4 regions of the Mesorhizobium sp. CCNWLY176 genome follow, and region 4 is predicted to be linked to each of the others. Evidence: predicted binding sites of a transcription regulator. Region 4 holds the regulator's gene; each other region holds the start of a gene.

Region 1 (2,200 bases), on a different contig from region 4:
CGTCACTTCCCTCCAGAGGGACGAAATGCGGAAACGAGTATTGTCAGGTCGTTACTGGATTCGTGCAGAGAATTTGTATGCGATGCAATTCATATACTGGAATTGTTTCTTGCATGTCACTGCCGTCTTCAACAGCTTTACGTCAAAAAATTCATTCCCGTTCTTCAACGACGCGCAGCCGCAGCTGCCCGGTCTTGGATTCGGCGGTGCGTGCGGGCAGCGGGGGCGGAGCGGCTGCTTCGTCGGCGTGGCCGTCGCCGAACTCCAGCGCCTCGATCTTCTGGCCGCGTTTGGTGACCTTGCTCGACGAAACAAGAATGTCGTCGATGTCCTTTGCGGTCTGGCCGAAATGGCCCTGAAGCTTTCGCACGCGCTCGTCCAGCCGCGACACATCCTCCATCAGGCGAGTAACCTCGCCCTGGATGAGATGGGCCTGCTCGCGCATGCGCGCATCTTTCAGGATCGCCTGGATGACCTGGATCGACAGCATCAGCAGCGAGGGCGAGACGATAACGACGCGGGCGCGATGGGCACGATGGACCAGCGCCTCGAAATTCTCATGGATTTCGCTGAACACCGATTCCGAGGGCACGAACATGAAGGCCGTGTCCTGGGTTTCGCCATTGATGAGATATTTGTCCGAAATGTCCCTGATGTGGATTTCGACGTCCCGGCGAAAGGATTGTGCGGCAAGTTTTCGCGCCTCAGCGCCTTCAGCGGCACGAATGGCATTCCACGCTTCGAGCGGGAATTTCGCATCGATGACCAGCGACGGCGAGCCGTTGGGCATCTTCACCAGGCAGTCCGGCCGGTTGCCGTTGGAAAGCGTGGCCTGGAACTCGTAAGCGCCGTGCGGCAGGCCGTCGGCGACGATCGCTTCCATTCGCGACTGGCCGAAAGCGCCGCGCGTCTGCTTGTTGGACAGGATCGCCTGCAATTGCACCACCTGCCCGGCGAGCGACTGGATGTTGCCCTGCGCGGTATCGATGACGGCCAGCCGCTCCTGCAGCTTGGCCAGGCTTTCATGCGTCGACTTGGTCTGTTCGGTCATGGTCTGGCCGAGCCGACCGGTCATGGCGTCGAGGCGCTGACTGAGCGACTGGGTGAGTTCGGCCTGCCGCGAGCCGAACACTTCGGCCATCGCACCCATGCGCCCCTGCATCTCGGCCTGCGACTGCAGGATCGCGGTCATCCGAGCATCTGCCTCGCCGGCGCGGTTAGCTGCTTCAAGAGCTGCCTCAGCCCGTGCTTTTGCCGAGCGCCAGAGCGCTGCGACAAGCACAAGAAACAGTGCCAGCAACAACGCTCCGCCAAAGGCAAGCAACTGGCCGAGCGTGAACACGCTGGCGCCAAGACGCAGTATCGGCTCGGATAGCAGGTCTGTCATTGCCGCAGGATACGCGATTCGTTTGTAGAAACCAGATCAAAACGAGAACATCATGAAAGGCAAACAGTTGACGCTTTTCTTGCGACGTCTTAGGTGAGGCGACATGACGATAAAGCCGCTGATCATCCTTCCCGATCCCCTGTTGCGCCAGCTTTCCAAGCCGCTGGAGCGCGTCGACGATTCGCTGCGCAAGCTGGCCGACGACATGCTGGAAACCATGTACGACGCGCCGGGCATCGGGCTGGCGGCAATCCAGATCGGCGAGCCGCTGCGCATGCTGGTGATCGATCTCGCCAAGGAAGACGAAAAACCGGCACCACAGGTCTTCATCAACCCGGAAGTCCTCGAGAGTTCGGATGAGCGCTCCGTCTATGAGGAAGGCTGCCTTTCGATCCCAGATTATTATGCCGAGGTCGAGCGCCCGGCTTCGGTGCAGGTGAAATTCCTCGACCGCGACGGCAAGGAACAGGAAATCACCGCCGATGGGCTGCTGGCCACGTGCCTGCAGCACGAGATCGACCATCTCAACGGCGTGCTCTTCATCGACCACATCTCCAAGCTCAAGCGCGACATGGTGGTGAAGAAGTTCAAGAAACTTGCCAAGGACCGCCCGCCAAGCCGCATGGTGGGGTGAGGGGCGAAGCTATTTCGGGCGGCGGTCCTGTGAACGTGAACCCAAAGGGTGCTCGAAGTGGCTGACTTATTGATAGAGAACATCGATGACGATCTTGTTCGCGCGATCGAGAGAAACGCGCGCATGCGCGGCACCACAGTCGATGAAGAGGCTATCCGATTGATCGAACTTGGTCTGGC
Region 2 (2,200 bases), on a different contig from region 4:
GCGGTTGGATGGCAGGTCTTCGAAAGGTATTGGATAATCGAACTGGCTGACGGTCAGATCCCATCTGACGCCGTCGATCATATTGTAGAAATGCGTGCCGCCTTTCGTCCGGGTTTTGAGGATTTCGCCTCCAAACGCATCCTGCACGACAAGCGAGGTAACGCTGCACTGCCCTCTCGCGGGGTTATCAAGGCTCCAAACCCCCGAGCTTTCAGAACTCCACGCAGCCTTCAACTTTTCATAAAGCTGATCGGGTGTTTTGAAAGCGCTCACTGGATTGATCAGCTTTGAGGATGTTCCGCCTCCTCCTCGAGCTTCTCCATATCGTCATCGGAGAGGCCGAAATGGTGGCCGATCTCATGGATGAGCACATGGGTGACGATGTCGCCCAGCGTTTCCTCGTTCTCTGACCAGTAATCCAGGATGGCGCGGCGATAGAGCGTCACCCGGTTCGGCCCCTCGCCGGTCTGCGGATTCCAGCGCTCGGCAATGCCACGGCCTTCGAACAGGCCAAGCAGGTCAAACGGCGTTTCCAGCGACAGATCGTCCATGATCTCGTCGGTCGGAAATTCGGCGATCTGGATGATGACCTCGCCGGTGAGCTTGCGGAACTCCTCCGGCAGGTGAGCATAGGCTTCGAGAGCCATGAACTCCATTTCTTCCATCGATGGTGAAAGCTGGTCGTGCCAGGAGCGGGTCTTGTAGATGCGAGCCATTCTTTTCCCTTTTGACCGCATATAGCCTTTCGGAGCACGGCTTTCGAGGCTTTTGCGCGCTTACCGGGAAATTAGCCGGGACAGCCGGTTCGGCTGAACGCCCGAAAGGAATAAATTCTCCTCGCGTTCCACTTGACTCTTCGGGCGCGCTCTGGAATCTATAAGAACATAACAGGAACATATCAGAAAAGCAGACCGTCATGGCGACATCCGCCGTGGCGCAGGAAATCGTTTTTGCCCTGCGCCAGAAAATCGCCCGCATAGAGGGCACGCTGCCCGAGCGGCTGGCGCCCCCAGCCGGGACAGACCCGGCCGGGCAGACCATGGTGCTGCGCCGCCATGGGGTCACGGTCGTGCAAGACCTTTTGCTGACGGGCGCGGAGAATTTCGACACCGCACTGGGCGGCGGCTTGCCCAAGGCCGCGCTGACGGAAATCCATGGCGCACAAACCCGCGACGCCGGCGCGGTGGCAGGTTTTGCCCTGGCGCTTGCCGGACTGCTTGTGAAGAATGCCGCGCAGCCGAAACTGCCCGTGCTGTGGATCGGCACGCACGAAATCTTCCGCGAGGCGGGCTTTCCCTATGCTCCGGGCCTGCATGCCCGTTTCGGCATCGCGCCGGAGAACCTGATGATCGCGGAAGCGCCGAAACTCGCGGATGCCATGTGGATCGCCGAGGAGGCGGCAAGCCTGAAGGCGCTTTCAGCCGTGATCCTGGAAATCCGCGGCAATCCGCAGAAGCTCGACCTCGTCGCGACACGGCGCCTGCATCATCGTGCCCAGGATTCAGGCCGGCCCGTCTTCCTGCTGCGCCAGGCAGCGCAGCCCGAGCCGACCGCAGCCCCCGTGCGCCTGGTTGTCTCGCCGGCACCCGCCGCCCTGCGCTGGACGATCACTGGGCCCCTGCCCGATTCCATCGGCCCGCCCGGCTTCACGGTCAGGATCGACAAAAGCCGCAATGCCTTGCCCGGACAGTTCACGCTGGAGTGGAACGCCGATGAACGCTCATTCGAAGAAAGACGGCCAGATGGTCTCGGCTCAAAGAATAATGGCGCTGTGGTTTCCGCACCTTTCCACCGAACGGATATTGCGCCAGCGGCTGGGGCGATCCTGGCGTTCAAGCCGGCCACGGACGCAGCCGCCCCTCGTCATCAGCCATCGCGAAAAGAACACGCAGCGCATCGCCGCCCTCGACGAGCAGGCCGAACGGCTCAGGCTTAAGCCCGGCATGGGCATCGCCGACGCACGCGCCATGCATCCCGGCATAGAGATCGTCGAGGCTGACACGCAAGCAGACCGCAGGCTGCTCGAAAGCCTGGCCGACTGGTGCGACCGCTATACGCCGCTGGTGGCGCTCGATGGGCTGGACGGGCTGTTTCTCGACATCACCGGCTGCGCCCATCTCTTCGGCGGCGAGAAATCCATGCTGGACGACATGCTGTCGCGCTTTTTCCACCAGGGTTTTGACGTGCGCGCCGGGCTGGC
Region 3 (2,200 bases), on a different contig from region 4:
TGTCGATTTCGCCCACGGGCTGACGGCGCCGTCGCGTAGCGAGACATTGTCGTCGGGCACGATCAGGCTGGCATCGATGGCGCGCTGGTTGCCGAGGCCGTCGCAGGCCGGGCACGCGCCGAACGGGTTGTTGAAGGAGAACAGCCGCGGCTCGATCTCAGGAATGGTGAAGCCGGAAACCGGGCAGGCGAATTTTTCCGAGAACAGGATGCGCTCATGCGTCTCGTTCTTCGACTTGTTGACGGAATCCTCGCCGGTCTGGCTGGCGTCCAGCGGCTTGTCGGCGAATTCCGCGACAGCCAGCCCGTCAGCCAGCTTCAGCGCGGTCTCGATCGAATCCGCAAGCCGCGTCGCCAGATCGCCGCGCACGACGACGCGGTCGACGACGACGTCGATGTCATGCTTGTACTTCTTGTCGAGCGCCGGAACATCGGCGATCTCATAGAAGACGCCATCGACCTTGACGCGCTGAAAGCCCTTCTTCAGGAGTTCGGCCAGTTCCTTGCGGTACTCGCCCTTACGGCCGCGCACCATCGGCGCCATGATGAAGAGACGTGTGCCTTCTTCCAGCGCCAGCACGCGGTCGACCATCTGCGAAACCGTCTGGCTCTCGATCGGCAGGCCCGTCGCCGGCGAATAGGGCACGCCGACGCGCGCGAACAGCAGGCGCATATAGTCGTAGATTTCGGTGACTGTGCCGACCGTCGAGCGCGGATTGCGCGAGGTCGTCTTCTGCTCGATGGAGATGGCCGGAGACAGGCCGTCGATCTGGTCGACATCCGGCTTCTGCATCATCTCGAGGAACTGGCGCGCATAGGCCGAAAGGCTCTCGACATAGCGGCGCTGGCCCTCGGCATAGATCGTATCGAACGCCAGCGACGATTTGCCGGAGCCTGAGAGGCCGGTCATGACGATCAGCGAATCCCGGGGAAGGTCGAGATCGATGTTTTTCAGATTGTGTTCGCGCGCGCCGCGAATGGAAAGATATTTATGGTCGACCATGCCGGGTCTGCCGCCTCGATCAGGAATTTGTCGGATTGGCTGGTTTATCCGGCCAACCGGTCATGTAGGTATTTTTGCCGCTCTGTCGAGGGACGCATCGTCCCTCGCTGTCAGCAGGGTTTAGCCGCCTTTGGCCGCGCGGAGCAAGCAGAAAGAACAAAGGCCGAACACGCTACTGACATATTGTGCATAAGCCATATGGCTTTGTTACAGGCCGATCACATTTTTGCCGGCAAGGCTTCGCGCGGTTGACGCACAAAAATCGAAGGAGCAGACTTCAAAGGTCATCTGGAGCCGAGCATCCTTCGATGTTCTTCGCAGCCGGTAGGCGGTTTGCGAGACGCCGCAAACGAGCGAATAAGCGCTTCGGAAGACTTTGGAGAAACTGACACAGGAGCGAGGCATGACCCCACCTGATAGTTCCCAATGGCTCTGCGAATGCGCGGAGCCGCGCCAGGCATAAGTGCCGGGCTTGCCCGGCAGACTGTGACCTGCCGTTCCCAAAACGAAAATCAGAGACCACTAGTCGGATCGTTGGCTGAAGCCGCGTAGCATCCGAAAGCAAAGCCGGTAAAACACTCCCGGCAGTTGGCAAGAATGTCATCAAAGCCTCGACCGCTCTTGAATGAGCGGCGAGGCTGTTTTCGTGATCCGGGCCGACATCCCCCTCGAAAACGTGGTTTGACGCCACAATAACAAATCTCCGCCGCCGTGCCGCCTCACGGCTAACCGCGATTTGCCGCAATCGCCGAGGAAATTCGCGCCTGCCAATGCCGACGTCCTTTTTCATCAAGACAAGGCAACGCCCGGTTTCGCGAGGCCTTGAGTATGACGTTGTTTGGAAAGCGGTTGGCGCCTGCGCGGGCGGGCGTCTGGATCTCAGTGGCTTTCGCAGTGCCGCTGCTGGCGCTCGGCGCATTCCTTTGTGACCTGCAACTGTCCGGAAACTTCCATACGGTCGTGCCCGGCGAGTTCTATCGGGCGGCGCAGCCGACGCCGCGCCAGTTGGGAGAATACGCTGCGAAGTATGGCGTGAAGTCCGTTATCAACCTCAGGGGGCCGCATAATGGCTTCGCCTGGTACGAGGCCGAGAAGGCGGAAAACGCAAAACTTGGGATCAAGCAGATCGATTTTCGCGTCAGTTCGATCACGGAGATGGACAGCAAGCAGATCGCCAGGCTTGTTGCGATAATGCGCA
Region 4 (2,200 bases):
TGATCAAGCGCGCCGTGGAGGCCGGCGCTGACGTGATCGTGACGCTGGGCGGCGCATCGGTTGGCGACCACGATTTCATCCACGACGTGCTGACCGAGGAAGGCGTAACCCTCGATTTCTGGAAGATTGCAATGCGGCCCGGCAAGCCGCTGATGTTCGGCAGGCTTGGACACACCCGCTGCATCGGCCTGCCCGGAAATCCGGTGGCGAGCCTCGTCTGCTCGCATCTGTTCCTGAAGCCGCTGCTGGCGCGGCTTGGCGGGCGACACCATGTGCCGGACATTCATGAGGCGTTCCTCGGCACGGCGATGCAGGCCAACGATCTGCGTCAGGACTATGTGCGCGCCGTTCTTCGAGACGACGACACCGGGCTCGTTGCGACGCCATTCGAGATCCAGGACTCCTCGATGCTGAGGACCTTCACCGAGGCCAATGCATTGATTATCCGCGAGCCTTTTGCGCCGGCGGCTGAGGCCGGCGCGCCGTGCACCGTCCTGAAAATTCGCTGACCTGAAGCTTCAGAGACTTTCGTTCCGCTCCTGTTCGGTCGAGAGTCTCCAAAGTCGGAGTGTTCGCGTATTGTTTCCACCACGTTAATATATTCATTAAAATTTAAACGGTTGCAGAACACAAATGGAACAGATAGTGTTTGTTCTGGTTTTGTTTTTGATTTGATTCTTCGGGGGTGGCCATGCTGACGCGCAAGCAACACGAGCTTCTAATGTTCATCCACGAGAGGATGAAAGAAGCCGGAATCCCCCCCTCCTTCGATGAAATGAAGGAAGCGTTGGACCTTGCGTCGAAATCCGGCATCCACAGGTTGATCACGGCTCTTGAAGAGCGCGGGTTCATTCGCCGACTACCGAATCGTGCTCGAGCGCTCGAAGTTCTGCGTTTGCCCGATTCCATGGCTCCCGGGCTGGCGCCGCAGCGCGCGAAATTCTCGCCGAGCGTCATCGAAGGAAGCCTCGGCCGTCGGCCGGAACCTGCGCGTAGCCCTGTGGCCGGCAATGACGATGTCGGGTCCGCTGTATCAATCCCGGTAATGGGCCGGATTGCCGCCGGTGTGCCGATCGAGGCCATCCAGCACAAGACGCATTCCATCTCCGTGCCGCCGGAGATGATCATGGGCGGCGAGCACTACGCCCTTGAAGTCAAAGGCGATTCGATGATCGAGGCCGGCATTTTTGACGGCGACACGGTCATCATCCGAAATGCCAACACGGCAAATCCCGGCGAAATCGTCGTTGCGCTGGTGGATGAAGAGGAGGCCACGCTCAAGCGCTTCCGCCGCAAGGGCGCATCGATTGCGCTGGAGGCAGCAAACCCGGCCTATGAAACGCGGATTTTCGGACCTGACCGCGTGAAGGTCCAGGGCAAGCTGGTGGGATTGATCCGGCGCTACTGATGATGCGCGGCGCCGCCAGGTTACGGTTTGGCGCTTCGCGAATTTGAGTATCTGGACTTTTTGAACTGATTGTTCGCCGGCTTACTTTCTCTTAGTTGATATGGCGACAACCCGCGCGCCTCTCGAGAAAAGGCTCGCTGCGTATGCCAGGGGCGATACGGTTGTGTCAGCGCAAAGCGGATTTCGGCGCGTCGCTCTGAAATGTCTCCATTCAGATAGATGGCGGCACTGCCGAATTTGGCCAGTTCGCGTTTGGTGACGACAAGTGGCACCGGTTCCTCGCAGACATCCTCGGCTGTCGCGTCGTCGACCACGATAAGGCTCGTATAATCGCAGGCGCGCCGCGCGGAACGCCAATCGGCGGCGTGTGCGATAATCGCGCCGGATCGGTGCGTCGCCAGACAAAGACCATCGTGGCAGTCGAAACCAGCGGGGAGCAAGTTCGCCAGCTTTCCGGGAGATTGTTCGGACGAAATAGTCGTATCGCTTGATGCAAGACCGGCTGCTTCATTTTCCGCGGAATCATCGAAGGACGTGCCGTTCGACGAATTACGACGCCCTTCCCGGCTTGGCTTTTTCTTGCCGGCATCGTTAATCGTATCGACCGGCTTGATCAGATTTTCCGATAACAGCGCGCGCTTCCAGTTTTCGATCGTGAATTCGTTCGGCCGCGCGCGGTTGACTGCGAGATTTTCATCATCGACCGGTACAGCCACCAGTCTCGCATCTTCCGAGACGAGAATGTCGGGCGCCCGAACGTCTGCCAGAAGCAGCATTCCAGCGAGCGTGAAA

The links. Region 4 encodes LexA, which represses DNA repair genes until DNA is damaged. Its sites were predicted from a motif close to TGTTCNNNNTGTGTTCNG; they were not measured.
Region 1: a site for LexA is predicted at 1,420-1,437, ahead of WBQ96_RS16085 (DNA recombination protein RmuC). Genes of this name have one in related genera too.
Region 2: a site for LexA is predicted at 879-896, ahead of WBQ96_RS13110 (ImuA family protein). Genes of this name have one in related genera too.
Region 3: a site for LexA is predicted at 1,155-1,172, ahead of uvrA (excinuclease ABC subunit UvrA). Genes of this name have one in related genera too.

The regions. Positions count from the first base shown of each region.
Region 1 is NZ_JBBBDZ010000009.1:29,510-31,709, forward strand. It holds gene WBQ96_RS16085 (DNA recombination protein RmuC) at 152-1,387, opposite strand; gene def (peptide deformylase) at 1,491-2,021, shown strand; gene WBQ96_RS16095 (hypothetical protein) at 2,079-2,200, shown strand, end outside.
Region 2 is NZ_JBBBDZ010000006.1:297,986-300,185, reverse strand. It holds gene WBQ96_RS13120 (YunG family protein) at 1-273, opposite strand, end outside; gene WBQ96_RS13115 (metallopeptidase family protein) at 282-716, opposite strand; gene WBQ96_RS13110 (ImuA family protein) at 917-1,936, shown strand; gene WBQ96_RS13105 (DUF6504 family protein) at 1,866-2,200, shown strand, end outside.
Region 3 is NZ_JBBBDZ010000008.1:92,913-95,112, reverse strand. It holds gene uvrA (excinuclease ABC subunit UvrA) at 1-1,002, opposite strand, end outside; gene WBQ96_RS15070 (dual specificity protein phosphatase family protein) at 1,897-2,200, shown strand, end outside.
Region 4 is NZ_JBBBDZ010000016.1:134,392-136,591, reverse strand. It holds gene WBQ96_RS23115 (molybdopterin molybdotransferase MoeA) at 1-509, shown strand, start outside; gene lexA (transcriptional repressor LexA) at 692-1,408, shown strand; gene WBQ96_RS23105 (ComEC/Rec2 family competence protein) at 1,429-2,200, opposite strand, start outside.